2 linked regions of the Cohnella herbarum genome follow. The protein of the gene in region 1 interacts with the protein of each later gene in a pairwise test. Links are inferred from orthologs where the notes say so. Each region holds a gene or a part of one and is shown in the gene's direction. Other genes may lie near its edges. The genes, in order: pepT and tpiA.

Region 1 (15,640 bases):
CGATAATATGAATCTTAAGCATCTGCTCGAGGTTTACCAAGAAGCTTACAACGCGCAAACCAAATAAAAAAGTTCTCGGGGGATCCGTTCCGGTATCGGGCGGGTCCTTCCGATTCATCATGGAGACAATGATCAGACAAAACCGGGATGAAGATTTCTAACGACTATTACGAGGATCAATGGGAGGCTATCAGTAATGAGCACAAGAGAAGAGAGGACGAAGTTATTCCTGCAAGATCGGTTCGGCATGTTCATCCATTGGGGCTTGTATTCGATTCCCGCTAGGGGAGAATGGCTACGGGGAAACGAGAAAATGACGTTCGAGCAATACAAAGTCTATTTCGACGAATTCGACGCGGCCCGGTACGATCCTCGGGCTTGGGCTCGGGCGGCGAAAGCGGCCGGGCAGAAATATGCCGTCTTGACGACGAAGCACCACGACGGTTTCTGCTTATTCGATAGCCGACTGACGGATTTCAAAGCGACGAACACGCCGGCCGGACGCGATCTCATTCGCGAATACGTCGATGCCTTCCGCGAAGAAGGGATTTCCGTCGGTCTCTACTATTCGATCATCGACTGGAATCACCCCGATTATCCGGGTTACGGCGACCGGATTCATCCGGATCGCGACAACGAGGCGTCCAAAGACAAACCGATCGACTTCGATCGTTACTTGACCTATATGCACGGGCAGGTTCGCGAATTGCTGACCGACTACGGCAAGATCGACATCATGTGGTTCGACTTCTCCTATGACAACATGACCGGCGAGAAATGGAAAGCGACGGAGCTCATCCGCATGATCCGCTCCATTCAACCGGATATCATCATCGATAATCGTTTGGGCGGCGACATCCGGGCGGCGGAGCCGGAAGAATACGCCGGGGACTTCTACTCGCCGGAGCAGATCATTCCGCCGGGCGGCATCGTGGACGCGAACGGCGTTTCCATTCCATGGGAAGCCTGTATTACGCTGAACGACAACTGGGGTTATCATTCGACGGACCGCGAATACAAATCATCGGCGCAGGTCATTCGTACGCTGGTCGAGTGCGTCAGCAAGAACGGCAACCTGCTGCTTAACGTCGGACCGGACGCGAAAGGCGAAATGACCCGCGATTCTCTGAACGTATTGGAGGAAGTGGGAGAATGGCTGCGATTGAACGGCGAAAGCATATACGGATGCGGAATTTCCGAGCTCGCGAAGCCGGAATGGGGACGTTATACTCAAAGAGGCAACAAACTGTACGCGCACGTATTCGATCGCGGAATCGGGCCGATTTATTTCGCCGGCTTGAAGGGCAAGATCAAGCGCGCAAGGTTATTGCGCGACGGGTCGGAGCTTAAAGTCGAGCTGCCTTGGATGGCGGAGCAATATTCGGACATCGACAGCGGCGCTTTCATTAACTTGAAGGGCGCGAAACTTCCCGATGAGCGGGATACCGTTATTGAATTGGAATTGTTGCCATAATCGAGGAGGGAATTGAGATAATGAACGAACTAACGGGCGGGGCGGAGCCTCTAGTCGAGGAATATCGGGGCGGGTATTTGGAAAATATCCACTACGGACACGTATGCGGCGTAGACGATACCGGAAGCATCGCTTATCGCTCCGGAGATCCGGAGTGGATAACGTTCATGCGCTCCGCGGCTAAACCGATTCAGGCGATCCCTTTTTTCCTGGAAGGCTTCGATAAGAAATTCGGGTTCACGGACGAAGAGCAAGCGATCATGATGGCCTCTCACCGCGCTCTCCCCTATCACGTCGAAGCGCTTGAAGGGATGCTAAGTAAGCTAGGCTTGGACGAGGAAGCGCTCGTCTGTAAACCTACTTATCCTCTGGACGCGAATGCCAGAGATACTTTAGTCGCGGAGAAGAAACCGCAACGAAGGATCTACCACAATTGCTCGGGTAAACACCTCGGGGTGCTATCCTATTGCATCGGAATGGGTCATTCGCTGGAGGACTATTATTCCGCGGACCATCCGGCTCAGAAGCGAATCGCCGCCATTGCGGCCGAGCTCTCCGAATGCCCCATCGAGGATATCCGCATCGGCACGGACGGCTGCGGATTCCCGGTGTTCGGCATGCCGCTTCGGAACATGGCGCTTGCTTTCTTGAAGCTCGCTTGTCCGGATTTGATCGAGGATGGAGCTTTGCGGGAGGCTGTCAAAAAAGTAACGAGGTTGATGAACGCTTATCCGACGTTGATATCGGCCGACTATTTGATCTGCCCGAACCTGCTCATGGACGACAATATCGTCGCGAAGGGCGGCGCCAAAGGCATTTACTGCTTCGCGCTCAAGAAAGAGCGCTTGGCATTCGCCTTAAAAGTGGTCGACGGATCGGAGGACGAGTGGCCGATCGCGGTTGCCTCCATTCTCGAGCAGATCGGGTATGCAAACCAAGATACGATCGCCCGAATGTACAAGATCGGTTCTCCCGATATTCGGAACGATAACGGTCTGATCATCGGCGAGAATCGCAGCGTGTTTACTCTGCGACGGGGGAAAGAAGCATGAACGGCATCGATTGGACATCGGAAGTAAAGCGACGGCAAGAAGCGCTCCTGCGCGACTTGTCGTCGCTTCTTGCCATCCCGAGCGTGAAGGACGAAGCATCGGCTGCCCCCGGCATGCCGCTAGGAATCGAATCCGCCAAAGCGCTGGCATATATGTTGGAGCTGGCCGATCGAGAAGGGCTTCGGACCGCTAACCTGGAGGGAATCGTCGGTTATGCGGAATACGGCGGCGACGGCTCGGGCGATAGCGAGAGCGGAAATCCTGGCAAGGGAGAGTATGCGAATAAGGGCAACGGAGAGAAAGGTCACAACGATTATATCGCGGTGCTTAGCCACGTGGACGTCGTCCCCGCCAGCGGGGAGTGGACTTCCCCTCCTTACGAACCCGCGATACGCGATGGAAGGCTTTACGCGCGCGGCGCCCTGGACGACAAGGGTCCAGCCATCGCAGCTTTGTATGGTTTGCTCATCGTGAAAGAGCTCGGGTTACCGCTTCGTCATCGTATCCGGATCATTATCGGGACGGACGAGGAAACGGGTATGAACTGCATGGAAACCTATAATCGTCTGGAGAGGCCTCCGCTAGCGGGATTCACGCCGGATGCCGACTTCCCGATCGTCCATGCGGAGAAGGGGCAGGTCAATTCCCGGATGACTTTACGGTTTGCCGATGATTCGCCCCCGTCTGCCGAGTCTGAGGCCGAGCTGGAGTCCAAGCTGGAGTCCAAGTCTGTGTCCGATCAGGAACGAATCTATCGGCTAATGAGCTTTACTTCGGGAACGGCGGCCAACATGGTACCGGATTTCGCTGAAGCCGTTATTCAAGGTTCCCCGACTCGGTTAGAGGCGCTCATCTCGGATTACCGGTTCTTTTCCGCCACTCATGAGCTCGAAAGCGAGAGCATGTCCGATTTAGCGTCATCTTCGGCTCATCGCGTCGCGATCCTCCGCATGCACGGAACATCCGCGCACGGCATGGCTCCGGAGACGGGCAATAACGCGGGAATGCGCTTGTTGACCTTTCTATACGGGCAATCGTTCGAAGGAGACGACCAACGGTTTATTAAGGGAGCGGTTGAATTGCTAGCAGGCGACACTTCGGGAGAAGCGCTCGGGATCGCATGCCGAGACGAAGCGACCGGGCCGTTAACCGTTAATGTCGGCTTGCTTCGATACGACCCGCTTGTCCGAGAAGCTTATTTTCACTTGAATATACGCTTCCCGGCCTGTACGAACGGCGAGACTATCGTATCGATGATCGAATCGAAGATCGGGGAGTACGGATTCGTAATAACTCCCCCGATCATTAAACCGCCGCATCAAGTGGCTGCCGACCATCCGATGATTAAAGCGTTGCAAGCCATTTATCGGGATCATACCGGTCAAGAAGCAACTCTTCTTTCGACTGGAGGCGGTACTTACGCTTGCAAGCTGGTGAACTGCGTCGCGTTCGGCCCTCTGTTCCCCGGAGAGTTTGACACTGCCCACCAGCAGGATGAATCCATCTCCATCGATAGTCTCCTGAAGGCGACGGCTATGTACGCCCAAGCCATCTTCGAAATGGCGAATTTAGAATATCCGGCGCACGAGGAAGGGGACGAACTCACGTGGAAATCAAAGTCGTCGAAAGACTAGATAGCGGTCACTGCTCGGCGGACTTAGCGGTCTATCTCGTTCTTGAAGGTGAGGCTTCGCTTACCGAGCTAGATTCCGAGCTAGATTTCGAGTTTGAGATCAAGCCATCCATGGCTACCGCCGGAAAAGTGACCTTGCTGTACGGGGCTCACGGCTCGCGTCACGCGGCGCTCGTCGGACTCGGCTCCGCCGATCGCCTCGATGCCGAGGTCATCCGGCGCGTGGCAGGCAGCGCTTCCCGGGCGATTGTCCGGGAAGGCTACCGAACGGTTGCCGTATTTTTGGATAAGCCGTCGGTAGAGCAGATGCCGGAAGCAACCGTCCAGGCATGGGCGGAAGGATGGCTGCTTGGCGGATATACGTTCGATAAATATAAAATGAACCCTCGGCAACCGACATTGGAACATCTTCTGCTAGTCTGCGGCTCGGGAAATGCTGAAGAGTTGGCGCATAGCGTGTCTAGGTCGGTGCTCCGCGCGGAAAGCGCTATGCTGGCGAGAGATTGGTGCAACGAGCCCGCTAACGTGATGACGCCGGAACGGCTAGTCGAGCAAACCGAGTTGTTATTCGCCGGACGGCCGAACGTCGGCTTGAAAATCTACCGAGGCGACGAGTTACGTCAGCACGAAATGAACGGCCTCTTGGCTGTTGGGCAAGGCAGTCGCCATCAACCTGCGCTAGTCGAGGTGACGTACTCTTCGAATCCCGCGTTGCCGATGATCGCGTTGATCGGTAAAGGCATGACGTTCGATATGGGCGGTATGAACGTCAAAACGGGACGGGATCTCAGCGAAGCCCGTTTCGATATGGGCGGCGCTTGCGCGGTCATCGGCGCGATGGATTACTTGATCCGCAGCGAAGCTTCCGTTAACGTCGTCTTATTGATCGCCGTCGCGGATAACGTACCGGGAGCAGGAGCTTTGCTCCCCTCCTCGATCATTCGCTATCCGAACGGCATGACCGTTCAGGTCGGCAACACCGATGCGGAAGGCAGGCTCATTCTCGCCGACGCCCTATTGCATGCTCGGCGTCTCGGAGCGAGCGAGATGATCGACATCGCTACGTTAACAGGGAGCGTCGGACATGCGCTCGGGTTACGCGTTGCCGGAGTATGGGGAGACGCGCGATGCACGGAGGCGCTTCGTTCAATCGGCGAGCATAACGGGGAACGGGTATGGCCGATGCCCCTCGTCGACGAAGATGAAGAATTGCTTCGCAGCGAATATGCCGATGTTAACAACATTAGCTCCAGCGCTTATGGCGGTGCCGTGGCAGCGGCTCTTTTCTTGCGGAAGTTCGCGGGGAACTCCGCCCGTTGGGCCCATATCGACATGGCGAACACCGTCCAAGCTTCAGCCGATAGAGGATACGAAATGGCCGGAGCAACGGGGTTCGGGGTACGTTTGCTAGTCGACTATGTCTTGCAGACGCAGGCGAGTCAGGATAATGCAAACCTCCGCTAGGAAAGCGCTTAGGATAGTTCTCGAAATCAATGCCATCCGCGCGCGTATCGAGCGTTAAAGCCGCGATATGCTTCGGAGCCGACCGAATCGAGCTCTTGACCGGCGTCTCCGGAAAATGGTCGATTCTTTCTCGGGCTCCTGAAGCATTTTCGCGCCCCTTTTACGCTATCCCATTCGCTCAGGAGTGCTCCCGTAGTCGCAAAAAGCGACTATAGAGCTCCACCCTCGGAGGAATCCCTCCTCATTGTCGCAAAAAGCGACTATAGAGCTCCACCCTCGGAGGAATCCCTCCTCATTGTCGCAAAAAGCGACTATAGAGCTCCACCCTCGGGGGAATCCCTCCTCATTGTCGCAAAAAGTGACTATAGAGCTCCACCCTCTGGAAAATCCCTCCTCATTGTCGCAAAAAGTGACTATAGAGCTCCACCCACTGGAAAATCCCTCCTCATTGTCGCAAAAAGCGACCATGAGACTCTCCTTCCAAAACAACCTCCACCTTGGCGCTTTCCTTTCTCTCGCATCAACAAATAACAGCGCTCCTTCATGCCCCATACCTGTGCCGCCTATGCTACTGAGCGAAAGGGATAACGGCAAAAGCCTCCTCGCATTATCCTCCGACATCGCATCTTCCGCATCTAATAGCATCGCTTTTTCCATGCCCATAAGCCGTACCATACGCCACTGAGCGAAAGGGATAACGGCAAAAGCCTCCTCACACTATCCTATGACATCGCGCCTCCCGCATCTAATAGCATCGCTTTTTCCATGCCCATAAGCCGTACCACATATGCCACTGAGCGAAAGGGATAACGGCGAAAGCCTTCTCGTTATTCTCGTTGTATCCTTGCCGCGTTTAACTCATTGCCCCCTCATTTCATCCTCGTTCAGAACTCTGGTACAATAACATCATTAGTATCAAGGAGCTGAACCCACATGAAAACAGAGATCATAACGAGATTCGCGAGATACGTGCAAGTGGATACTCAGTCTAACGAAAGCAGCCAGAATTGTCCGACTACCGAAGGCCAATTAACGCTTGGAAGAATGTTAGTAGAGGAACTGAAGGAAATCGGCATGGAGGAAGTCACGATCGATGCCAACGGCTACGTCATGGCAACCCTACCCGCCAATACCGATCAAGAAATCCCGACGATCGGCTTCCTCGCCCATATAGATACGGCGACCGATTTTACGGGAAAAGGGGTTAATCCTCAGCTTGTCGAGAACTACGATGGAATGGATATTGTCCTGAACGAAGCTCTAAATATCGTTCTATCTCCGAGGGATTTCCCGGAACTCTCCGGCTACAAAGGACAAACCCTGATCACGACGGACGGAACGACGCTTCTAGGGGCGGACGACAAAGCCGGCATGACCGAGATTATGACCGCGATGGCCTACTTGCTCAAACATCCGGAAATCAAGCACGGCCGTATTAGAGTCGCTTTCACCCCGGACGAGGAAATCGGGAGAGGCCCTCACCGGTTCGACGTCGCCGCATTCGACGCCAAATATGCCTACACGATGGATGGCGGTCCTCTAGGCGAGCTTCAGTACGAGAGCTTCAACGCCGCCGTCGCCCGAATTACGTGCACGGGAAAGATCGTTCATCCCGGTACGGCTAAAGGCAAGATGGTAAACTCGGCGAAGATCGCGATGGAAATCAACAACAGATTGCCCGCGGAAGAAGCCCCTGAGTATACGGAGGACTACGAAGGTTTCTTTCATCTGATCTCGATACAAGGGGACGTAGAGGAAACGAAGCTTCACTACATTATTCGGGACTTCGACCGGGAACGGTTCGAAGGAAGAAAAACCGAACTTATCGGCATCGTCGAGGAGCTAAAGGAGACTTACGGGGAAGATCGCATCTTGCTGGAGATCAAAGACCAATACTTCAATATGCGCGAGAAAATCGAGCCCGTCAAACATATCGTCGATATCGCCCACCAAGCGATGGTGAACCTCGGCATCGAGCCGATCGTACGTCCTATTCGCGGCGGAACCGACGGCTCCCAGCTATCTTACATGGGCTTGCCGACGCCGAACATCTTCACGGGCGGCGAAAATTACCATGGCCGATACGAGTATGTATCCGTTGATACGATGATCAAAGCGACTAACGTGATCATCGAGATCGTTAAGCTTTTTGAACAGGCAGGTCAGACGCGGTCGGCGGGTTAAATCGATAAACTTCAAGATCGATTAGTCCGTTCAAGCCGAACTCGACGCCTTCGTTTTCCAAATAGTGCTGCTGCATATACTTGGATTCCCCGTCCTGAATCGCGATTTCTCCTTTCACGTTCACGACTCTATGCCAAGGCAGGTCATGCTTCGCGCTCAGCGAATGCAGGATTCGAACGACCTGCCTGGCCCCTCTCGGGCTCCCCGCGGTTTCGGCGATTTGCCCGTACGTCATGACGTACCCTTCCGGTATTCCCTTGATAATCTCGACAACCCGTTTCGTAAATGGCTGCATGCGTCTATCCTCTCTCTACGATAAATAAGCTCCCGTAGCGGTCTGTTGAGCCGTATCCTGGCGTCTGCTCTTCCATCGAACGGTCGAATCTCCCATGAACGTTAGGGTAACCGCGATCATCGCGATCAAATAAACTCCAGCGAAAAGGTAAACCGTCAGTCGGAAATCGGATGCCGATTGGAACCACAGGAAGGTCATCAATCCCGCGCAGACGATCCACATCGCCCATAACAAGAAGTTTCTATGGAATCCGGATCGTGCCGTTTTATGCCCGTAGGCGTGCCATTCGCGAGTCGGGTCAATCTGGTGCAGCTTCGCTAACGCGGGTTCGATCACGTCTCTCAAATATCGGGCCAGCGTCTCGTGCTTGCGGTAACTGTACAATATCTGGGTCGTGAAAAACACCGATAGAAAAGGCGCGACGAGAAGCACATGCCGATATCCGTCATCCGCGAAAGCGACGGCGCACAGAAGCGCCAACAACGTGACCATATACGTTGCGAACCTTCCCCTCATGCGAATGCGCAGCTTGATTTCTCCCCTGATATCTTCCCTGACTTTTTCGTAGTGGCTTATTTTTTTGTCGTCTTCGCTCTGCAAGATCGCATGATGTTCGGTTTCCGTAACGGAGTATTCACTCATCGCGTTCTCCTCCAATGGACAGACATCGTAAGCCCATTCTAGCACATATCTTCGTTTCGATAACGTTTCATCGCAATCTCTCCGCGGGGGGATATTTTGTACCCTGTTCCTAAGCTGATCGTGAGACCGAGCTCCTTCAGTTTACGAACGTATATTTTGAACTTGTCCGGCTCCCATCCGATGTGATCGGCAAGCTCAGTCGCCCTCAGTCCCGGGTACTTTCCAATGATCCAGAGCATTTCGAAAGTCCAAGGTCCTCGGCGGCTTAGCTTGTCCATCTTCTCCAACTTGTTCCGCAGCTCCGCAAGCTCGGAATCCGTTAATTCATCCTGTTCCCTGAGCGTCTCCCTTGGATCCGACCCGGCATACCGAAGCGCGATCCGGTACATCGTCGTTCCTCCGAATTTGCCTAATTCCTTCCGCATCTCTTGACGGGAGGCGTACCCGGCGCGCGCGATCTCTTCATCCGCGATGTCACCCTCGGATACGGCTTCAATAGCCATTATCTCTACGACGCCAATCGGCGTGCGAAGTTGCGTACCCGCGTGTACCCGAGGTTTGTTCCACAAGCGGAAAGCAACGTCGATGCTTCCGGTTCTTATTCCCTCTAGTATCGGATCCCTAAATAACAAAACGATCTCCTCCTCCTAGTAACGTCCAAGCATTCGTTCCGCTTCGGTGCGGACTCGTTGCCTAAGCGCTTCCGGTTCCAGCACCTCGGCTTCCGATCCCCAACCCAGCACCCATTGCAGCACATCCTCGGGAGTCCTTACGCGCAGAACGACTAACAGACCATCGTGAACATCCTCCTTAGATACGATATAAAAATATTTGGCCTCCCTCACCCGATCCGCGATCCGCGGACTGGCAAGAACTCGTACTTCTATCGGACGGTCGTCCGCGGGAACGTATTTGCTCATGCGAAAATCTGGAGGAAACGCGAACGTTTCATCCAGATCCTGTAACCCCGTCATGCGGGATAGCCGAAAATGTCGAATCTCTTGGCGAAGCTCGCAAAAGCCTACCAATACCCATGAGCCATATACGAAAGATAACCCGTATGGACGAGCGGTACGTATGCTGTGACGGTGAGCCACCAATCCCGATTTTGCTTTCGTATAATCGAAGCTGACTTTACGCCGCATCAATATCGCCTCGCGAAGTTTAGCTACTCTCGCTCTCTCCGCTTCGTCGATGGCTTCCTCCAGGGTCGATGGCAGCTTGATCGTTTCACGCACTTCGTTTGCCGCCCTGCGGACGCTCTCGGGAAGCACGGCTTCGATTTTGCCGCGGGATGCCCTCGCCCGCTCCCCGTATTCCCGATCGAATCTTTGCTCGATGAAGTCGGCTCCGATCAGCAAAGCCACGGCTTCGTCCACCGAGAAACTTATCGGCGGCAGGAAGTATCCCTCCATTAAAGAATACCCCGTACCCGGCGCTCCGATAATCGGAACCCCCGCCTCGCTTAACGCTTGCACGTCGCGATAGATCGTCCGCACGCTCGTCTCGAACGTGCTCGCGAGATCCTCCGCCCTCCGCATGCCCTTACGCTGGAGTTCCAATATAATGGCAAGCATACGATCCGTCTTGTTCATGAAGCTCCAGCGCCTATGAACTGCTGTAGACGACGCAGTTGCTTCAGATGGTGTCCGAAATGGATTTCCACCATTTTAAACCACTCCTCTGCGTTTAACGCTCCCAATCGGGGGTGCAGCACCGTGTGCTCCGGCGGAATTTCTTGGAGCTTCGGCTCGATCTCCTTCATACTCAACACGAGCGCGCGCATCCCTTCGTTCAACTCCGCTTTGCCGTCCGGTTGCTTCGGCGTATACTGCGGGGAAGGCGGGACATGGATTTTCACGTCGGAGAAGCCGCTATTGCGAAAAACCTCAAACCCCGCTTCGTTCTTGACGCCCCCTACGACAATCGCTGGATCGTTGCCTTCTTGGCATAGCCCGATATGGCGTAAGTTCATAAACCTCGACGATTGAATCAAGTGGACGTACAATTGTCCGATCGACCATTCTTCCTCGCTGGGCTTGCGACTAAGCGGCTCTTCCGCAATGCCCTCCAGTTGCTCCAAATAATAATCGACCGTCTCTTCCAAACGCTTCAAGCTTTCCCGTGTATCCATCAACCGTTCACCTTGCTTTCCTTAGATTTAATTAAACTATAAGAAAACACTACTGACAACAGCGTGTCAGTAGCGTTTCAGGAAAACAAAATTATTTATGCCTACTTCATCTTAGCGGCTTCCTTCCAAGCTTTATCCATATTCTCGAGCATGCCCGCCGGCGTAATCGCCTTGAGATATACGCCTTGAGCGGAAGTCATCATTTCCGTAGTGGCCGCGCCGCCGTAGAGCCATCCTTGATCCAAGAACGGGTAACTGTTGCCGCTTGCGACAACGTCGGCGATTTCCTTGAAGGCTTCGTCGATGTCGCCGGTTTCGCCATTGATCGTCATGAACCCTTGCTGGCTCTTCGTCCATACCTTCTGATTCTCGGCTTGGCTCCAGAATGCCAGATACTTCTTAGCCGCATCGGCTACTTTCGTGTCCTTGTTAATCGCGAAAGTCGTGCCTACCGCAGCCGATGCCACGACCTCTTGCCCCGCAGCGTTGGACGGCATCGCGAACATGCCTAATTTCAAGTCCGGATTCGACTTCATGATTCCGGCTAACGACCAACTGCCGTCGATGTACATTGCAGCTTTGCCCGTCGCGAAAGCTTTCTGCGCCTGGTCAAGGTTGACGCCCGTGCTCTTCTCGGTAAGGTAGCCTTTCTCGTTCAAGGAGAACCACTTGTTAACCGTATCGTCCCATGCTCCCGCGAACGTTGCCGTGCCTTCGTTCAGCTTGGCATCGAAGTCGGGCGTCGTACCGTAGACGAGCGCCGGAGCGACGGTGTAGAGCGCCGCGAGCGTCATCCAACCGTCATTGTTACCGATTGCGATCGGCAACACGCCGGATTGCTTGATCGCTTCCGCGGCGGCTACGAATTCATCCCAGTTCTTAGGAGTAGCCAAACCCAGCTTCTCGAAAATTTCTTTGTTGTAATACACGCCCATGACGTTCATATCGTTAGGAATCGCATACACTTTACCCTCCAATGAAGTCGCTTTCAAAGACGCTTCCGAGAAGTTGGAGATAAACGGTTCGCCCGCAAGATCCATCAGGTATCCCGCTTTGCCGTAAGAGAGAACGTCCGACAAGCCCGGGTGCATAAGGATAACGTCGGAAGCATCTCCGGCGGCGAAACGGGTCTTGATGAATTCCTTGAACTGCCCGCCCGGCATGCCTTCGTATTTCACTTTGATTCCCGGGTTTTCTTTCATGAACTTCTCGTTCAATTCCGGAATCGCTCCGAGCTCCGTACCGGATTTATACCCCGACACCTTCAATTCGACTTCCGCTGCGGGAGCCGACGGTTCCGCCGATTGCGGCGCCGATTCCGAAGCTGGAGTCGTTCCGCTAGCGGACGGACTTGCGCCGTTTTCTTTATTGTTGCCGCCGCAAGCGCTTAGCACCAGAACCAACATCATTGTCAATGCCAACAAACCTAGCCCTTTTCTTCTCATCGTATAGCCTCCAATGGATTACTTACTTCTTCTTCATCCTAAGAAAAAGAGGCGTTCATGAAAATCACTTAAAATTCTTGTTTCTTCTCTTATTTTCGGAACCTGCAATCTATAGGGCAAAGTCGCTCGGACTTCCCTAAAAAAACGAACGCAATCCCAAAAAAACGCCCCGAGGTTTACATGAACCGCCTCACCGATACTTTACCTCAGTCCGTCTCAAGGACGGGACCGTCCCTGTACATCGTCGGAGTCACGTCGAATTTTTTCCTGAATAAGGTGCTAAAATATTTCGAGCTCGTATAACCGACGGATGAACACACCTCATACATTCTCATATCCGTTTCCAGCAACAACCGCCTAGCTTCATCGAGCCGAATATCGGTCAGGTAATCAATGAATTTGCGACCCGTCGTCTCCTTGAACAGCTCGCTCAGATAAGTGGGATTTAGATGCACGCGCAACGCCGCTTGCTCAAGAGAAAAGTCCGGATTCCCGTATTCTCTCCGCATCATTTCCTTTACTTTGCCGATAATTTTCCGCTCGTCGAAGCTATCCGGCTTAATCTGGGCAACTTTCTCGATAAATTGATCGATCGTGGACAACAAGGTAACGGGATCTCCGTTGAACAGCAATTGACCCGAAAGCCGGGTGATATCCGCGTTCATCTCCGTAAGTAACGCCGATGGCATTCTTGTGGCTTGAAGACCGACGAAGAAGGCGACAAAGCGGATGAGCCGCCCGAACATCCATACGGGATGACGCTCGCTCGACTGCCCTAGATCCCGTCGCCATAAATTCAGCAAATCATTCACTGCTTTCAGATCGTTCATTTCGATTGCAACGGCAAGTCGATTAATACGCACGGTCTCTTCGTCCGGATTAGACTCGTCCAAGGGCTGTATGCTTCGGTACAACATCTCCTGCGCTTGACGGAACGCCGAAGGAAGCTGCCGCAAATCCTCCGTCGGCTCTCCGTATCCGAAGGGCGCCCAGCGAGGAGTTTTTCCGTCCGGGGCTTGTTCTGTGCATTCCAACCAATCTTTAAGCTCGGACAACTCCCGCCCTGCCACGAATGTCATCTCGCAAACGTTAGACAAGACCACGTCTACGGTTTTGAGCAGGCCCCGATGCGACTTCTCATAATCCGCCATCCAATAAGCCTCAGGCGATTCTACCCGCCTGCTATCCGCTTCCGGATCATTACGATATTGAAACCTAAGAATAATCCCATATCGAACATCCTCGTCCAGCAGTCCTTCTCCGTCCAGCAACCGTTCCAGCAATATTAAACTTTCGTCCTTCTTGGTCATCGTCCATTCCAGTACCGTTTTCTCCAACAGCAGCTTCGACTGCCGATTGCGTTCGATCAGAAGCTCTTCGACCTTCGCGAAAGCGTTCACCAGTTCGTCCCGTTGGACGGGCTTAAGCAGGTAATCGGTCGCTCCGGCACGCAAAGCCGTCTGAATGTAGGCGAATTTATCGTATCCCGTCAGCATGATCTTGTTGATCTCCGGCCGCTCCTTGTTTAACCTCAGAGCCAATTCCAGACCGCTCATCCCCGTCATTCCGATATCGATGATCGCCAAATCCGGGGCACAAGATTTCACTTGCTCCCATGCCTGTTCCGCATCCTCGCAGCTTCCGACGACTTCCCATTGCGGGAGAAGCCTGTTCACCATACTCGTCAATCCGACACGGATCGTTTCCTCGTCGTCCACGATCAATAGCTTAGGCATCCTCTTCCGCCTCCTTCATCGTCCGTAGCCGAATTTCGGCCGTTGTCCCGCCTTCCGGACGGTTTTCTATTCGCAGTCCGTAACCATGACCGTAATAGTGTTGAATTCTCCTATGGACGTTGTTGACCCCGATGTGGTCGCCCGTCTCCTCGGATTCCTGTTCCTGCAGAGCTTTCATCAACCAGTCCAGCCTGCCGTCGCTAATACCGATACCGTTGTCAGCGACTTCGATGACCAGATCGTCTTCCATCGTCCTGGCCGATATCTGGATCCACCCTTCCCCCTTCTTCGGGGTTAACCCGTGGATAATCGCGTTCTCGACGAGCGGCTGTACGATCCACGGCAATATGTCCGTTCGCATCAGATCGGGAGGGACATCGACGATATATTCCATCTTGGGAAACCTCACGCTCTGAAGACCCATAAATACGTTCACGTACTCCAGTTCCTTGAAGAGCGGGATGCGTTCCGCCGTCTGTCTAAGGGACAACCGGAATAACTTGCCTAGGGAAGCTACCATGTCCGCGACTTCGTAATCGCTATTGATCTCCGCCTTCATATGAATCGATTCCAACGTATTATAGAGAAAATGAGGATTGATCTGGCTGCGCAGAACCTGCACCTCCGCTTGCTGCCGATAGATTTTCATCTTCAGCACCTTGTTGATCAATTCCCGGATTTGGAAGACCATCACGTTAAAGCTGTGCCCGAGACGGTTGACCTCATCGCCGGATCGCACCTGGAACTGAACCTCGTAATCTCCGACCTCTACTCGACGCATTAGTCTTTTCATTTCCTTAAGCGGTTTAATGATCGTAAACGATAGCAAAGCGAACAGAACGGTAGAGACGAGCAGCATGACTCCCGTATAGGAGAATAGCAGATTCCGCAATAGGCTAAGCTCATCCGAAAGCTGCTGAACCTCGATCGCGTTCACGACCGTCCATCCCGTGACGGAAGAACGAACGTAATGAATCATCGTCTCCTTGCCGTCGATATCGTCCGTATAATATCCATAAGGTTGGGTCGTTTTAAGCGGAAAAGAGCTGCGTATCAACGACTCGTCCGGATGGTAGACCACTTTATTCTCGTTATCGAGAATAATCATCGTCCCAGCGGATTTGCTCTTCATCTTGCCGACTAAGTCGCGCAGTCCGTCCATGGAAATGTCAAAAAGCAGCACCCCGTAGGACTGCCGATTTTGGACGTTTACGATGCTTCTAGCGTAAGTGAGAATGTATTGTTCATTGTTCTTGGAAGGATAAGGAGATACGAGCACGCCTTTCCCGTCTCTTTTCAACGCCTCCCGGTACCAGTCTTGTTGCTCGAAATCGCTATGGTCGATCCATTCTCCGTTGCCGTACTGCGAATAGAACACTTCCCCGCCGTTAATCCAGTAAGCTCCGAGAACGTCGGAGAAAGGAATGACGACCATAATACTCCGCAGAGCGCGATCTATCGATACCTTCTCCATGAGCACTTCCTTCGGATTGCTGCGATCAGGATTCAGGCTAAGGTTCTCCCACACGTCGAGATAGAAGGTCAGGGACAAACGATCGATCTGCTGGATATACGTGTCTA
Region 2 (15,769 bases), 1.1 Mb from region 1 along the record:
GACCGTTCAGGCATATAGATCCCTCTCTTCCAGAGTTCCTAAGAGATAACTAGAATTGGAGGTAAATGGTATTACCTCATAAAATAGCATATCACGGATTGTCCGACTAGCAGAGAGGGCATTCAAAGAATTGAATTTTTGTTGACAGCGGACTTTCTGTATGTTAAGGGATGGAAAAACGCGTAACGTCCGTTCTTGTTGAACGGCGTTACGCGTTTTGCGTTGTCGGAAGATTATTGGACTTTGTCGATGACTTTATCGATGAGCCCGTATTCACGTGCCACTTCGGCTTCCATGAAATTGTCGCGATCCGTATCTTTCTCGATGCGCTCAAGCGGTTGACCTGTGCGTTCGGATAGAATGCCGTTGAGCTTATCTCGCAACTTAAGGATGCGTCTTGCCCGTATTTCGATATCGCTAGCTTGACCTTCCGCGCCGCCGAGCGGCTGATGAATCATGACTTCGCTGTTCGGAAGGGCGAATCGCTTGCCTTTGGCACCGGCCGCGAGCAGGAATGCTCCCATGGATGCAGCCATGCCGACGCAGATCGTGGAGACGTCCGGCTTGATGAATTGCATCGTATCGTAAATGGCCATCCCGGACGTAATGGAGCCGCCGGGACTGTTGATGTATAAGTGGATGTCTTTTTCCGGATCTTCGGCCGCCAAGAACAGCAGCTGGGCGATGATGGAGTTTGCAACCACGTCATTCACCTGAGTACCTAGAAATACGATTCGATCCTTGAGTAAGCGGGAATAAATGTCGTAGGCGCGTTCTCCTCGGTTAGTTTGCTCGACAACCATAGGTACAAAACTCATGTTTGACGTCCCTCCTCATGATTTGGTTTTTTTATCATAGCTAATCTGAGGGCAAAAGTCAAAGAAAGTCAAAGGGGTCTCGGCGATGAAAAAAGTAGTTATTCTGATATCCGCGTATGCCGAAAAGGGGTACCCCCTCCGCCGCTGGTTAAAATCGAGTTGTTTTGAATGGAATGTATGGGTTACAACTCGATTTTAAAGGCGGACGTAAACTCTCCGGTGGCACCCCTTTCCTCTATACGCTTCAGAATAACGGAAACTTTTATTAAGCTGAGAGGGGAAAAGGGGAACAAAAAAACCGACCGCGTGACCGGTCGGTTGTGCTGTAAGCTATCAAATGGGGTAAAAGTTATAAGTGGCGCGCCCGTGAGGAATCGAACCTCAATCTCAGCCTTCGGAGGGCTGCGTCATATCCGTTGGACCACGGGCGCTCATTAATGCAGCAAGAGTTATTATATGTGATAAACACTGAAAAAGCAAGGGAAGTCGCGTCTTTAAATTTGTTATTTTCGTGTACGACAAGTATTGCATCCCTTCGCGAATTTAGATAAAATAGAGGTGGGACTTAAAGTGATGTGGTGGGACGTTTTTCGTCCAACAAAACCTTATCTTCGTTGCCGACGATGACCATCCGGTCTCAGGAGGGTACGCGAAACAGAATGCGAAAAATCGTAGACATTCAGAAGCAGCTACTTCCCGATCTTCTGCAGGTTATGGAGAAACGGTACGATATTCTGCACCGGATCTATCTTGCCGGAACGATCGGACGTCGTACTCTCGCCACCGGCGTTGATATGACGGAGCGCGTGCTTCGATCGGAATTGGAGATCCTACGAGCGCAAGGCTTGTTGGATACGGCAGCATCCGGTATGACGCTCAGCGCGAGCGGTAGACAGCTCGTGGAAGAGATGGAACCGATCGTCAAGGAGTTGTTCGGTTTATCCGATCTGGAAGAGACGGTTCGTACCGCTTTCGGATTGAAACGGGTGATTATCGTGCCTGGCGATTCCGATGACTCCGACCATGTCAAGATGGAACTGGGCAGGGCAGGAAGCCGAGTGTTAAGAGACAGTCTTTCCTCGGGCGACGTCGTTGCGGTCATGGGAGGATCAACAATGGCCCGTATGGCTTCGCAATTCACGACGCCAACGCAGCTTAAAGACAACTGGTTCGTTCCTGCCAGAGGCGGCCTGGGCGAAAGCGTCGATTATCAAGCGAACACGATCGCGTCGGAATTAGCCAAGCGAACGGGAGCGAGGTATCGCATGCTTCATGTGCCCGATCATCTGAGCGAGGAAGCTTACCAGACGATCATGCAGGAGCCTAATGTTCGCGAAGTGGTCGATATGATCCGCGGCGCTAGGATCGTCGTTCACGGGATCGGAGACGCGGTGACGATGGCCAGGCGCCGGAAACTCAAAGACGAGACGAAGGAAGAACTGGTTAAGGACGGCGCGCTTGCGGAAGCTTTCGGATATTATTTCGATCGCGACGGCAAAGTCGTTCACCGAATGGCTACGGCGGGCTTACGATTGGACGATATCGAAGCGGCGGGTATGGTAATCGGAATCGCTGGCGGCAGCAGCAAGGGCGAAGCGATCGCATCGGTCATGAGATTCGGCCACGACGACGTCTTGGTAACGGATGAAGCGGCAGCGACGGTTGCTCTGCGGCATGTTTAATCAGGCTAGAAGTTTTAAGCTCGATAATACGGTAATCCTAATTACAGTGGTCTCGGCGCTATAGGCGCCTGACATATAGATCAAAAAATCTTTCTCATTCCAAGGAGGAACCAATCATGGCAGTAGTAAAAGTTGGTATTAACGGATTTGGACGTATCGGACGTAACGTATTCCGCGCTTCCCTGAACAACCCGAATGTAGAGATCGTTGCAATCAACGATCTGACGGACGTTAACACGCTTGCTCACCTTCTGAAATATGATACGACTCACGGAAAATTGGACGGTACGGTTGAAGTGGGCGAAGGCGCGCTTATCGTAAACGGCAGAACGGTTAAAGTATTCGCCGAGCGCGATCCTGGCAACTTGCCTTGGGCTTCCGTAGGCGCTGAAATCGTTGTTGAATCCACGGGTATCTTTACTGCGAAAGAAAAAGCGGAGCTTCACTTGAAAGGCGGAGCTAAGAAGGTTATCATCTCTGCTCCCGCTACGAACGAAGACATCACGATCGTTATGGGCGTTAACCAAGACAAATACGATCCATCCGCTCATACGATCATCTCCAATGCATCTTGTACGACGAACTGTCTTGCTCCGTTCGCTAAAGTATTGAACGATCAATTCGGAATCGTTAAAGGCATGATGAACACGATCCACTCGTACACGAACGACCAAAGCGTATTGGATCTTCCGCATAAAGACCTTCGTCGCGCGCGTGCAGCGGCTGAAAACATCATTCCTTCTTCGACTGGCGCCGCTAAAGCCGTTTCCCTCGTATTGCCTGAACTGAAAGGCAAATTGAACGGTATGTCCATGCGCGTGCCTACTCCTAACGTTTCCATTACGGATCTCGTTGCCGAGCTGAAAGTTAACGTTACGGTTGAAGAAGTTAACGCGGCTCTGAAAGCTGCTGCCGACGGTCCTTTGAAAGGCATCTTGAACTACTCCGAAGAGCCGCTTGTTTCCAGCGACTACAACGGCGATCCTGCTTCTTCCACAATCGATGCGTTGAACACGATGGTTGTTGAAGGCAACATGGTTAAAGTTCTTTCCTGGTACGACAACGAGTGGGGCTATTCCAACCGCGTCGTTGACTTGGCTGCTTTCATCGCGTCTAAAGGACTTTAAGTTTCTTCTCCGAAGAAATTTTCGACTATTTTTCGACTATCCCCCTAAATCCCCCTTCCTCCAGGAAGGGGGACCCCAAAGGGCTCTGCCCTCTGGACACCCGGCGGTTATCGTGGGAGCTTCCGAAGACGGCGGGGGGATACATTGTGCATAGATCGCTCCGTCCCGGATTTGCCTTGCAAACCGGGACTACGCTTTACTATTGGAGCAAACGGGGTGACACCGCTCGCGCTATCGGCGCTTCGGGTCATCAGTAGAGCGTAACTCCCCCGCGCATGACTGCGCTTCTAGGGGAGTTAAGGGCAAGAGCGTAACTCCCCCGCGCATGACTGCGCTTCTTGGGGAGTTTGCAGGATAAAGCGTAATACGGACACAAAGGCGGGCTCCCTCATTGGAGCCTAGCTTTGCGCCCGGAGATTGACAGCCACCCGAGGAGGTTTGACTCTTGAACAAGAAAAGCGTAAGAGACGTCGATGTTGCAGGGAAAAAGGTGTTTGTCCGCGTTGATTTTAACGTACCTCTAGAGAATGGCGCCATCACGGACGATACTCGTATCCGCGAGACGCTTCCGACGATCAAGTATTTGATCGAGAAAGGCGCGAAAGTCATTTTGGCTAGCCACTTAGGCCGTCCGAAAGGCGAAGTCGTAGAAGAATTGCGGTTGACGCCCGTTGCGGCTCGATTGTCCGATCTGCTCGGCAAACAAGTGAACAAAGCGGACGAAGTCGTCGGAGCAAGCGTGCAAGCGAAAGCGGACGCGCTGAAAGACGGAGAAGTTCTATTGCTCGAGAACGTTCGGTTTCACCCGGGCGAAGAAAGCAACGATGCCGAATTGGCCAAAGCTTTCGCCGCATTGGCGGATCTGTTCGTGAACGACGCGTTCGGGGCGGCTCACCGCGCTCACGCTTCTACGGAAGGCATCGCACACCATATCCCGGCTGTATCCGGATTGCTGATGGAGAAAGAGCTGGACGTACTCGGCAAAGCTTTGAACAATCCCGAGCGTCCGTTCACGGCGATCGTGGGAGGTTCCAAGGTTAAAGATAAAATCGACGTTATCAATAAAATGATCGAGATCGCGGACAATATCATCATCGGCGGCGGTCTTTCCTACACGTTCCTTAAAGCGCAAGGCAAAGAAATCGGCCAATCCCTCCTCGACAATTCCAAGCTGGAGCAATCCCTCGGATTCATCGAGAAAGCGAAACAACTCGGCAAAAACTTTTACCTTCCAGTCGATATCGTCGTAGCGGACGGATTCAGCGCTACCGCGAACACTCGGATCGTGGATACCGACGGTATTCCGGCTGATTGGGAAGGCATCGACATCGGACCGAAAACACGCGAAATCTACGCGGATGTTATCAAAAACTCCAAGTTGGTCGTATGGAACGGACCGATGGGCGTATTCGAGATCGAGCCTTTCTCCCATGGAACGCGTGCGGTTGCTCAAGCTTGCGCAACGACGGATGCATATACGGTAATCGGCGGCGGAGATTCCGCGGCAGCGGCGGAGAAGTTCAAGCTGGCTGACCAAATGAATCACATTTCCACGGGCGGCGGAGCTTCGCTGGAATTCATGGAAGGCAAAGTACTTCCGGGCGTAGTAGCACTTAACGACAAATAAGAGGTGACAGAGATGAGCAGAACACCGATTATCGCGGGTAACTGGAAAATGTTCAAGACGGCTGGAGAAGCTACGGCTTTCGTTGCCGAAGTGAAAGGCAAGGCTGAAGTCGCAGGCGTGGAGAGCGTCATCTGCGCTCCGTTCACGGCGCTTCCGGCGTTGGTAGAAGCGGTTAAAGGCACATCGATCAAAGTCGGCGCGCAAAACCTGCATTTCGAAGACAACGGCGCGTTCACGGGCGAGATTAGCGGAGTTATGCTGAAGGACCTTGGCGTTCACTACGTCATCATCGGTCACTCGGAGCGTCGTCAATATTTTGCCGAGACGGACGAGATCGTCAACAAGAAAGCCCACGCGGCGTTCCGCCACGGCTTGACTCCGATCGTATGCGTAGGCGAGAAGCTCGAAGAGCGCGAAGCCGGTCAAACGAAAGAAGTCGTTCGCGTTCAAACGGAAGGCGGTTTGGTGGGATTGTCTGCCGAGCAAGTCGCTGCAACCGTAATCGCGTATGAGCCGATCTGGGCGATCGGAACGGGCAAATCTTCGACTTCCGAAGACGCGAACGAAGTTACTAGCTATATCCGTGGCGTAGTTGCAGCTCAATTCGGCGCCGAAGTCGCCGACAAGGTTCGCATTCAATACGGCGGAAGCGTTAAGCCGAATACGGTTGCCGAGTACATGGGCCAATCCGATATCGACGGCGCTTTGGTCGGCGGAGCAAGCCTTGAACCGGCTTCGTACGTGGCGTTAGTCGAAGGGGCGAAGTAAGATGGCGGCTCCTAAACCGGTTGCGCTTATTATCCTCGATGGCTTCGGTCTCCGCGAAAGCTCTCACGGCAATGCCGTAGCGCAAGCGAAGAAACCGAACTTCGACAAGTACTGGAGCACGTTTCCGCACACGACCTTAACGGCGAGCGGGGAAGCGGTCGGACTTCCGGAAGGCCAGATGGGCAACTCCGAAGTCGGACATCTGAACATCGGCGCGGGACGTATCGTCTATCAGGATTTGACTCGGATTTCAAAATCGATCCGCGATCAGGAATTTTACGAGAATTCTACTCTAGTCGGTGCGGTAAAGCATGCGAAAACGAACAACAAGAAGCTCCATCTGTACGGTCTGCTGTCCGATGGGGGCGTGCATAGCCACATCGCGCATTTGTACGCGTTGCTCGAGTTGGCTAAGAAGGAAGAGCTGGATCAGGTTTATATCCATGCTTTCCTCGATGGCCGCGACGTATCGCCGGATAGCGCGGTCGGCTATCTGACCGAACTTCAAGCGAAGATCGAAGAGCTCGGCGTCGGCCAAGTCGCGACGATACAAGGCCGTTACTACGCCATGGATCGGGACAAACGCTGGGAGCGTACGGAGAAATCCTACCGCGCGATGGTATACGGAGACGGACCGACGGCTGTCGACCCGATTTCGGCGGTTAAAGAATCTTACGAGAAATCGGTATACGACGAGTTCGTCATGCCGACAGTAATCGTGGGTGCGGACGGCAAGCCGGTCGGACTTGTGGAATCGGAGGATGCGGTTATTTTCTTCAACTTCCGTCCCGACCGCGCGATTCAACTGTCCAACGTGTTCACGAACGAGGATTTCCGCGGATTCGACCGCGGAGCGGCTTTTCCGAAAAATCTGTATTTCGTGTGCATGACGCTATTCGCGGAAACCGTTGGCGGGTTCGTTGCGTATAAGCCTAAGGAGTTAGATAACACGCTGGGAGAAGTTCTCGTTCAACACGGGAAAAAACAGCTCAGAATCGCCGAAACGGAGAAGTATCCTCACGTAACGTTCTTCTTCAGCGGCGGTCGCGATCATGTCCTTGAAGGCGAGACGCGCATACTCATTAATTCCCCTAAGGTCGCTACTTATGACCTGCAGCCGGAGATGAGTATTTACGAGGTCACGGAAACGCTGGTGAAGGAAATCGAAGCGGACAATCACGATGCCATCATTCTGAACTTCGCTAACGCGGATATGGTGGGGCATTCCGGGATTCTGGAGCCGACGATCAAAGCGGTGGAAGCAACGGACGAGTGTCTGGGCAAAGTGGTCGATGCGGTTACGGCCAAAGGCGGAGTTTGCGTGATCATCGCCGATCACGGCAACGCGGACATGGTCATTGACGATAACGAGCGTCCTTTCACGGCACATACGACGAATCCGGTTCCTTGCATCGTGACTCAGGCGGGACATGCGCTTCGCGAAGGCGGTATTCTAGCCGATGTGGCACCGACTCTTCTGACGTTGTTGCAGCTTCCTCAGCCGGTGCAAATGACGGGCAAGACGTTGTTATCTAACTAAGTCTAAACGGCGGATGTTATCCTCTGATAGCGGAAATCGTTTATGTCGTTAAAATATGAACCCATTAAAGGAGTGTTACTCATGACGATGATTACTGATGTATACGCACGCGAGGTATTAGACTCCCGTGGAAATCCGACTGTCGAAGTTGAAGTTCGTTTGGAATCCGGCGCGCTGGGCTCCGCGATCGTGCCTTCCGGTGCTTCTACCGGTGCTTACGAAGCGGTTGAGCTTCGCGATGGCGACAAGAGCCGTTACCTGGGTAAAGGCGTATTGAAAGCCGTAGAAAATGTTAACATGATTATCGCTCCTGAAATCATCGGTTATGATGCCCTTGATCAAGTCGAAATCGATCAAAAAATGATCGAGCTCGATGGGACTCCGAACAAAGCCAAGCTGGGAGCTAACGCTATCCTTGCCGTATCGATGGCTGTCGCTCGCGCGGCTGCAGAAGCTTTGGACGTGCCTTTGTATACTTACCTTGGCGGATTCAACGCTAAGACGCTTCCGGTACCGATGATGAACATCGTTAACGGCGGCGAGCACGCCGACAACAACATCGACGTTCAAGAATTCATGGTTCTTCCGATCGGCGCAGCTACGTTCTCCGAAGCTCTTCGTATGGGAACCGAAATTTTCCACGCGTTGAAAGGCGTATTGAAAGCAAAAGGCTTGAACACTGCGGTTGGCGACGAAGGCGGCTTCGCTCCGAACCTTGGTTCGAACGAAGAGGCTCTTTCCACAATCATGGAAGCTATCGAAAAAGCAGGCTACAAAGCCGGCGTTGACGTATTCTTGGGTATGGATGTTGCTTCTACCGAGTTTTTCAAAGACGGCAAATACCACCTTTCAGGCGAAGGCAAGTCTTACACTTCTGCTGAATTCGTTGACCTGCTTGCTAGCTGGGCGGATAAATACCCGATCATCTCCATCGAAGACGGTTGTTCCGAAGACGATTGGGAAGGTTGGAAATTGCTTACCGAGAAATTGGGCGGCAAAGTACAACTCGTTGGCGACGATCTGTTCGTAACGAACACCGAGCGTCTGTCCGACGGAATCAAACAAGGCGTGGGTAACTCCATCCTCGTTAAAGTTAACCAAATCGGATCGCTTACCGAAACTTTCGATGCGATCGAAATGGCGAAACGCGCCGGTTACACGGCTGTTATCTCTCACCGTTCCGGTGAGTCCGAAGACAGCACGATCGCGGACATCGCAGTAGCGACGAACGCCGGTCAAATCAAAACAGGCGCTCCGTCCCGTACGGACCGCGTTGCGAAATACAACCAATTGCTTCGTATCGAAGATCGCTTAGGTTCCACTGCGAAATACGGCGGCAAAGCGGCGTTCTACAACCTTAGCAACCTGAAATAATTCAGGCTGCTCGTTATACTCGGCAATCGCATCAAGATCGTACAACTAGAGCATCAAAACCACGACAACTTAGTCAGTCATCGCGACAACAAGAAGGACGGATCCTTGCGCTTATGCGCGATCCGTCCTTTTTATCGTTTTAAATGAAATAATTCCCGCTATTTCTTCCGCCCATCTCAAGAACCCAATTGCTCCTGAACATAGCTCTTAATCTTCCCGATATCGGGAACGAGTACGTCCATGCCGTTAATTCTCTCTTCCGTGAAAGCGCCCGATTGAGGAATCTGGATTCCCGTCAGTTTGCTCGTGTCGAGCTTCATTCCTAGTCGCGCCAGCTTGATCAGATCGCTGGGAGGAATGTTCGTCTCGATATAGGGAGCGACGCCGTTCAACAATTGAGGCAGCTTCAGCAGCGAGGTCGTGCTCTGAAGTTTATTGGCGATGGCGCTTAGAAACTTCCGTTGCCGATCCGAGCGCGCGAAGTCGGATAAGGCGTCGCTGCGGTAACGCACATACTGTAGAGCGGTTAAGCCGTCGAGGTGCTGCAAGCCCTTTTCCAGTTTGATGTTATATCTCGGATCGTCGCGATTGTCGGTTCGGTTCATTGCTTTGTCGACTTCGAAATCGATGCCCCCGAGCTCGTCGATCAGGGAGATAAACCCTTCGAAATCGGTATACACGTAATAGTGGATCGGTAAATCGAGCAAGGTATTCACCGTCTCCATCGCAAGCAACGGTCCGCCCATCGTAATCGCGGCATTCAGTCGGTTGGAGCCGCGCTGCGGGATTTCTAAATAGGTGTCTCTCAGTAACGAGAACATATGCGAGCTCTTGTCGACGGGATCTATGGAAACGACCATCATCGTGTCCGAACGAGGCTTGGAGGTGGCCTTGACGCCGCGCGAATCTCCGCCGAGCAGGAGAATGTTGATTCGTTCGTCTCCGACCCATTCGGGCGGTTCGATGACGGCGACCGGCAAAGGACTGCTGCCATCCGTCGGAATGACCGCGGTCGGTTGGCTGTCTTCCGGCTTGACGTAGATTTTATCGGCGAAAGAGTAGAGAGAATAAATATAATAGGCAGCGATGGACGCGAGAATAAGAACTACGCCTAAGGCGCTGTAGAGAATCATTCGTCGTTTGCCGATCCTTGCGAGCATCTTTTTGAGTAGCGGTGGAGCGGAGGGCGGGGTCGATTCGGTAGATTGATCCATTCGGTCGTTCATCCTTTCCGAGTCCATGTCATCAATAATACGATGTAAAGGCGTGGAAAGTTGTTCCAGTATACAGAAATTTCTTCTAATTAATTGAGAGGCTTGGCATCCGTATTCATGTCGAAGGGTCTATGATAATCTAGGAAGTATCGGTGAAGCGTTTTGGGAGATTTTTGTGAGCGGGTGGGTTTATGCTGGTCACTGGATAGAAAAGAGGAGGACGGCGGTGAAGAGCTTGAAGGGCGGCGTTACGTTACTGAACAGAATATTGGCCATTACGGTGATCCCGCTCTTGGCGATCGCGCTTCTGCTGGGCATCTACAAATTCACGGTTCCGAATAGCGATGCTCCTGTCGCCGTCCAAGGCGTGCTGGATCTGAGCAAATGGGATTTGCGCGAACAAGGGATCATGAGACTGGACGGGGAATGGGAGCTATATCCGGACAAGCTGCTCTCTCCGGAAGATTTTCGCGCGGGAAATGCAGGCGCAAGCGTCAAGGTCGAAATTCCGAACGCCTGGTACGGAATAAATCCGTTAGATTCATCGGAGGAGCCGGACATCGGGACGTACCGCCTAACGGTGAAGCTGAAGGAAAAAAAAGGAAGCTTCGGGATTAAAACTATGAACATTCTTAACTCCCACAAGTTGTTCGTTAACGGCGACCCGAAGGGTCACAGCGGCAATCCGGCGATCGACAAGGCCGATTACGAGCCGGGGAACACGCCTTACACGGCTTTTTTCGATTCCGATGACCGGGAAATCGAGATTGTTATCCAGGTCGCCGACCATACTTATCCAACTGGCGGCGGCTTCGAAGATGTTCTGTTCGGTACGCAAGCAAACATGCTTCGTTCGGCTAATGTCATCTACGGTACGGAACTGTCGGGCATATTCATCCTGCTGTTATTCGGCGGTTACCATATTAGCATTTATACGATGCGAAGGAAGGATAAGTCGTACTTATACAGCGGCCTCTTTTTTTTGACGATGTTGGTGATGTTGGCCTTGCTCGGGGATAAGCTGCTGCTTCAGCTTTGGCCGTGGGTTCCTTACGATGCGAGCTATAGGATATACGATTTCGTAGGTTTGTCCAACATGGCGATTCTCGGCTTTTTCCTCCATCATCTTGATGGAAAACTGCTCGGCAAATGGCACCTGCGCTTGCTGCTCTCGCCTATCGCCCTTTTTATGTTGGCGGCCGTTGCTTTACCTACCGGTATATATAAAGCGCTTGGAGATTGGAATTGGAATTATGTGTTGCTAGTCGTTGCCTTCTACTTCTATAGGGCTGTTCGCCTCTACTTTAAACAGGATGGGGAATTGCTCAATCGCAAGGAGATCGCGCTGCTGTGCGGTATGCTGCTGTCCATCGTCATGATCTTCGTTTTCGGGTTGTTTTACTATTATGGTTGGGTGGAGACCGACGTCGGGCGTAGGGTCGCGATGCTCGCGGTCATCGCCTTCATGAACACGCTTCTTGCGTTACGGCTTAACAACGCGACGGATCAGACCGAGAAACTGACGGAGCAGCTCATTCTCAGGGATCAGCTCAAGGACGAATTCCTCGCGAATACGTCCCACGAGCTGAAGACGCCGCTTCACGGAATCCAGAATATCGCCTCCTATCTGCTGGAGGAGAAGGCCGGGGAGTTAACGGGCAAGCAACGCAGCGAGCTAACGCTCATTCAAGATACGTCGACGAAGCTTTCGGCGCTCGTGAACGATCTGGTGGACGTCGTGCAGTTGAAGCATGGGGAGCTTCGGCTTCAGGAAACGGTGCTTGACGTCTTCGTCGTCGCTCAAACGGCATTCCAGGTGCTCGAATTCGAACTCGCGGGCAAGGACGTACGCTGGATTAACCGGATCGAGCCCAATACGCTCGTGAAAGGCGACGAGAATCGGGTTCGTCAGGTGCTGTACAACTTGATTCATAACGCGATCAAGCATACGAAGAGCGGCCGGATCGAAATCTCCGCCCGGCAAACCGGGGGTCACGCGGCAATTTCCGTCGAAGATACCGGAATCGGCATCCCGGAAACGAGCCGCGAAGCGATATTCGGCTATTTCGAGCAAGCGGACCGTTCATTGCCGCAAGACGGTTATACGGGTATGGGGTTGGGGTTGTTCATCAGCCGCCAGCTCGTGGAAAGAATGGGCGGGACGATCGGAGTGGAATGGTCGGAGCCGGGGCAAGGGACGAGAATGACGTTTACGTTGCCTGCAGCTTATGAAGGCGAAGCCGTTCGGAGGGAACGGGAAGCGGCGTCACAAGCTCGGAGAGAGGTTGCTGCCTCGCTATCCGGCTTGGACATCGTGGATGAGCGTCGCGAGCATACGGTGCTTATCGTCGACGACGAAGCGTCCAACATTCGCATCTTATTGAATTTGCTTGGCGAGGATTACAACGTGCTGACGGCGTTCTCGGCTAGGGAAGCGCTGCGGAAGCTGGAAGATCACCCGCGCATCGATCTGATGATTCTGGACGTCATGATGCCGGAGATGTCGGGAATCGATCTGTGCCGGAACGTCAGGGAAACGCGTTCGGTGATCGACCTGCCGATCTTGTTCGCAACCGTCAAGGATTCGCTGCATGACATCGAATTATGTTTCCGTTCCGGCGGCAACGACTTTATCGCCAAGCCGTTCGATCCGAAGACTCTAACGGCACGGGTACGCACGCTCTTGTCGATGAAGACGTCGATGGATCAAGCGCTCAAGAGCGAAATGGCTTTCCTGCAAGCTCAGATTAAGCCCCATTTTCTATATAACGCGATTAGCAGCATTATTTCTTTTTGTTACACCGATGGGGAAAAGGCGGCGTACTTGCTATCGATGTTGAGTCGCTATTTAAGGTTCGTGTTCGAGCGGGACTTGCATTCCATGCATGTGCCTCTGAGCATGGAGTTGGAGCTGATTCAAGCTTACGTAGAGATCGAGAAAGCCCGTTTTGGGGATCGCTTCGAGTTCAGACTCCTGTCCGACCCCGGGTTGGACGACTTACGGATTCCTTCGCTCAGCATTCAGCCGTTCGTGGAGAACGCGATCCGGCATGGCCTGTTCGAGAAGGAAGGACAAGGAACGGTCACGCTGACGATTACGGACGGAAACGGCTACGTTCGATTCGATATCGCCGATGACGGCGTGGGCATGGCGGACGATATGCTGTATCGGCTTAATACGGGCGATCGGCCCGACGATTCGGGCATCGGCATGACGAACGTGAGAAGGCGGCTTCTGGCGATCCCCGGCGCGAGCGTGACCGTTGACTCCGCTCTGGAACAGGGGACGAAGGTCATTGTTTTTTTGCCGAAGATGGAACACGGGGATCAAACTGCGGGGTAGGAGCTAGCATAGGAAGGAGGGGGCGCCATGCGCGTCATGATCGTGGAAGACGAGAAACCGATACTGGATTTAATGGCAAGACTGGTCGGACAACATCCTTCGCTAACGATTGTTGGAACTTTCACGAGCTCTGCGGCGGCGTTGGCGGCTTATGAGGAGATTAAGCCGGATGCCGCCTTTCTTGATGTGGAGATGCCACGGATGGGAGGCATCGAGCTTGCGGACAAACTGAAAGCAATAGACGAGCGGGTACAGATCGTATTTACGACTGCCTATCCCCAGTATGCGGTCGAGGCATTCCGGGTAAGCGCGGTCGATTATTTGCTGAAACCCGTCACTCCGGATGCGATCGAGCGGGTGGTATCCCGATTAAGTAAAAATCATGCGCTTCACTCCATGCCCCCGCCTCATGCCGCCGCGACGGAGGAACCGACCGTTCGTTGCTTGGGTACGTTCGAGACGAGGCTGTCGGACGGTAGCCTGATGAGCTGGCCTACGCGAAAGACGGAGGAACTGTTCGCTTATTTGTTGGTTTACCCGAACCGGATTGCGGGCAAGTGGCATTTGGCAGACCTCCTTTGGCCGGATCTGGACGAGAGCAGGGCGTTGCATAACGTGCATAATACGGTCTATCGTCTGAAGAAGGCGTTAAGGGAAGCGGGAATAGCGGTAGAATTGACGCATTCCGGCGAAGGCTACGATCTGCGAAAGCCTCCTATCTTCACGGATTTGGAGCTCTTTCGGGATTTTATGAAGGGCGCGGCTTCGATTGACGAAGAAAAAGCGGTTGAAGGTACGAAGCTGCTTATATCTTCAAGGGGCGCATTGTTTGCCGGCAAAGACTATGCGTGGAGCGCGGGCTTAGAAGCGGAGATCTTCCAGCAACAAGCTTCCCTTGCCAGCAAGCTATCGGATTATTACCGCCGATCGGGGGACGAAACCGCCGCGAAGGAAATGCTGCGAGCGTATTTGTCCTATGCGCCGCTGGACGAGAAGATGAACGCTGAGCTTCTCCGTTTGTATTCGAAGAGCGGGGAACTGGGGTTGTTTCGAAGCCATTACGACAAGTATGCCGGGCTGTTGTCGGAAGAGCTTGGTCTCGCGCCGTCAGATCAGATTCGAGAGATGATGAAGGAGCTTTCTATTAACTAAGCGAATTAAGTTAGAATGGGGGGGGACTGTTGTATTGAGAAGCGAACAAGAAATGATGAATTTGTTTATAGATTTTGCTATGAATGACAGTAGAATCCGATTGGTTACTTTGGAAGGGTCGCGTACGAACAAAAACATTTCCCCTGACGAATTCCAAGATTACGACGTTTCTTATTTCGTGACGGATATGGATTCCTTCAAAGAAACCGATCAATGGCTCGATATTTTCGGCACGCGTGCGATGATGCAAAAGCCCGAGGACATGGAACTTTTTCCGTCGGAATTAGGAAATTGGTTTTCGTATATCATTCTTTTTGAAGATGGAAATAAATTAGACCTGACCCTTATTCCGATTAACGAAGTTGAGGATTACTTCAGTAATAGCGACGGATTAGTCGAAGTTTTGCTTGATAAAGATGCTCTCATCCCGAACGAAGTGTCCGCAGACGACCGCCAGTATTGGATTAAACAGCCGACCGCAAGACAATTCGACGATTGTTGCAATGAGTTCTGGATGGTTTCTACTTACGTAGTTAAAGGGTTAGCGAGAAAAGAAATCCTGTTTGCGATCGACCACTTAAATGAGGTTGCCCGGCCTAATTTGTTGAGAATGATGGCTTGGCAGATCGGATCGGAGCAAGGTTACGCCTTCAGCGTGGGGAAAAACTATAAATTTATTAATCGTTACCTGCCAAAAGCGGATTGGGACGATCTGCTTTCGACTTTTTCCGAGAATGGCTACCCGAACATGTGGCAGTCTTTGTTCGCGTGTTACGAGCTATTCAGAAAATATTCTAAAGCCGTGGCGGAAAGTCTTGAATATAAGTACCCTTCTTACGATGAAGCTATCACCAAGTATACGAATCATATTTATCATTCAATAAAGGCGCTATAAATTGACTTAAGGGCAAGAGGATGCGATTCGGAAAGTCATACGGATGGCTATGCGGACCCGAAATCTCCAAAATGCATATAAAGAGGACAAAAACCCTTATCGTGATAACGCATTCAACGGGCTATAATAGAAAGCAGTAGGCGAAGACCCAATATATAGGGATGGTGGGAATAAGATGAGCAAACCGCAAGTAGGCATTCAATTATACTCCGTTCGCGATCGCAGCGAG

What was found.
Region 2: the proteins of pepT (region 1) and tpiA interact in binary tests that used the Escherichia coli proteins (3 or more experiments, as listed by UniProt). The link is inferred for Cohnella herbarum from one-to-one orthologs.

The regions. Positions count from the first base shown.
Region 1 is NZ_CP051680.1:4,916,801-4,932,440, forward strand. Bases 5,866-8,681 are described here. They hold pepT (peptidase T), read left to right. Parts: upstream 5,866-6,556; coding sequence 6,557-7,807; downstream 7,808-8,681. Other genes in these bases: HH215_RS21095 (MGMT family protein), read right to left, coding at 7,764-8,102; HH215_RS21100 (hypothetical protein), read right to left, coding at 8,118-8,681. In the rest of the region: HH215_RS21065 (ABC transporter substrate-binding protein), read left to right, coding at 1-67; HH215_RS21070 (alpha-L-fucosidase), read left to right, coding at 197-1,474; HH215_RS21075 (asparaginase), read left to right, coding at 1,495-2,526; HH215_RS21080 (Sapep family Mn(2+)-dependent dipeptidase), read left to right, coding at 2,523-4,160; HH215_RS21085 (leucyl aminopeptidase family protein), read left to right, coding at 4,133-5,623; more of HH215_RS21100, read right to left, coding at 8,682-8,744; HH215_RS21105 (ASCH domain-containing protein), read right to left, coding at 8,783-9,376; HH215_RS21110 (helix-turn-helix transcriptional regulator), read right to left, coding at 9,392-10,339; HH215_RS21115 (DinB family protein), read right to left, coding at 10,336-10,878; HH215_RS21120 (ABC transporter substrate-binding protein), read right to left, coding at 10,980-12,323; HH215_RS21125 (response regulator transcription factor), read right to left, coding at 12,530-14,059; HH215_RS21130 (sensor histidine kinase), read right to left, coding at 14,052-15,640. UniProt on the Escherichia coli protein: Cleaves the N-terminal amino acid of tripeptides.
Region 2 is NZ_CP051680.1:6,038,707-6,054,475, forward strand. The notes cover bases 4,200-7,144. They hold tpiA (triose-phosphate isomerase), read left to right. Parts: upstream 4,200-5,266; coding sequence 5,267-6,022; downstream 6,023-7,144. Other genes in these bases: HH215_RS25825 (phosphoglycerate kinase), read left to right, coding at 4,200-5,254; gpmI (2,3-bisphosphoglycerate-independent phosphoglycerate mutase), read left to right, coding at 6,024-7,144. Outside these bases: HH215_RS25800 (sporulation histidine kinase inhibitor Sda), read right to left, coding at 1-14; ATP-dependent Clp endopeptidase proteolytic subunit ClpP, read right to left, coding at 234-818; HH215_RS25815 (sugar-binding transcriptional regulator), read left to right, coding at 1,478-2,500; gap (type I glyceraldehyde-3-phosphate dehydrogenase), read left to right, coding at 2,617-3,627; more of HH215_RS25825, read left to right, coding at 4,073-4,199; more of gpmI, read left to right, coding at 7,145-7,562; eno (phosphopyruvate hydratase), read left to right, coding at 7,644-8,936; HH215_RS25845 (LCP family protein), read right to left, coding at 9,113-10,150; HH215_RS25850 (hybrid sensor histidine kinase/response regulator), read left to right, coding at 10,377-13,493; HH215_RS25855 (response regulator), read left to right, coding at 13,521-14,645; ant(6) (aminoglycoside 6-adenylyltransferase), read left to right, coding at 14,680-15,540; HH215_RS25865 (sugar phosphate isomerase/epimerase family protein), read left to right, coding at 15,716-15,769. UniProt on the Escherichia coli protein: Involved in the gluconeogenesis. Catalyzes stereospecifically the conversion of dihydroxyacetone phosphate (DHAP) to D-glyceraldehyde-3-phosphate (G3P).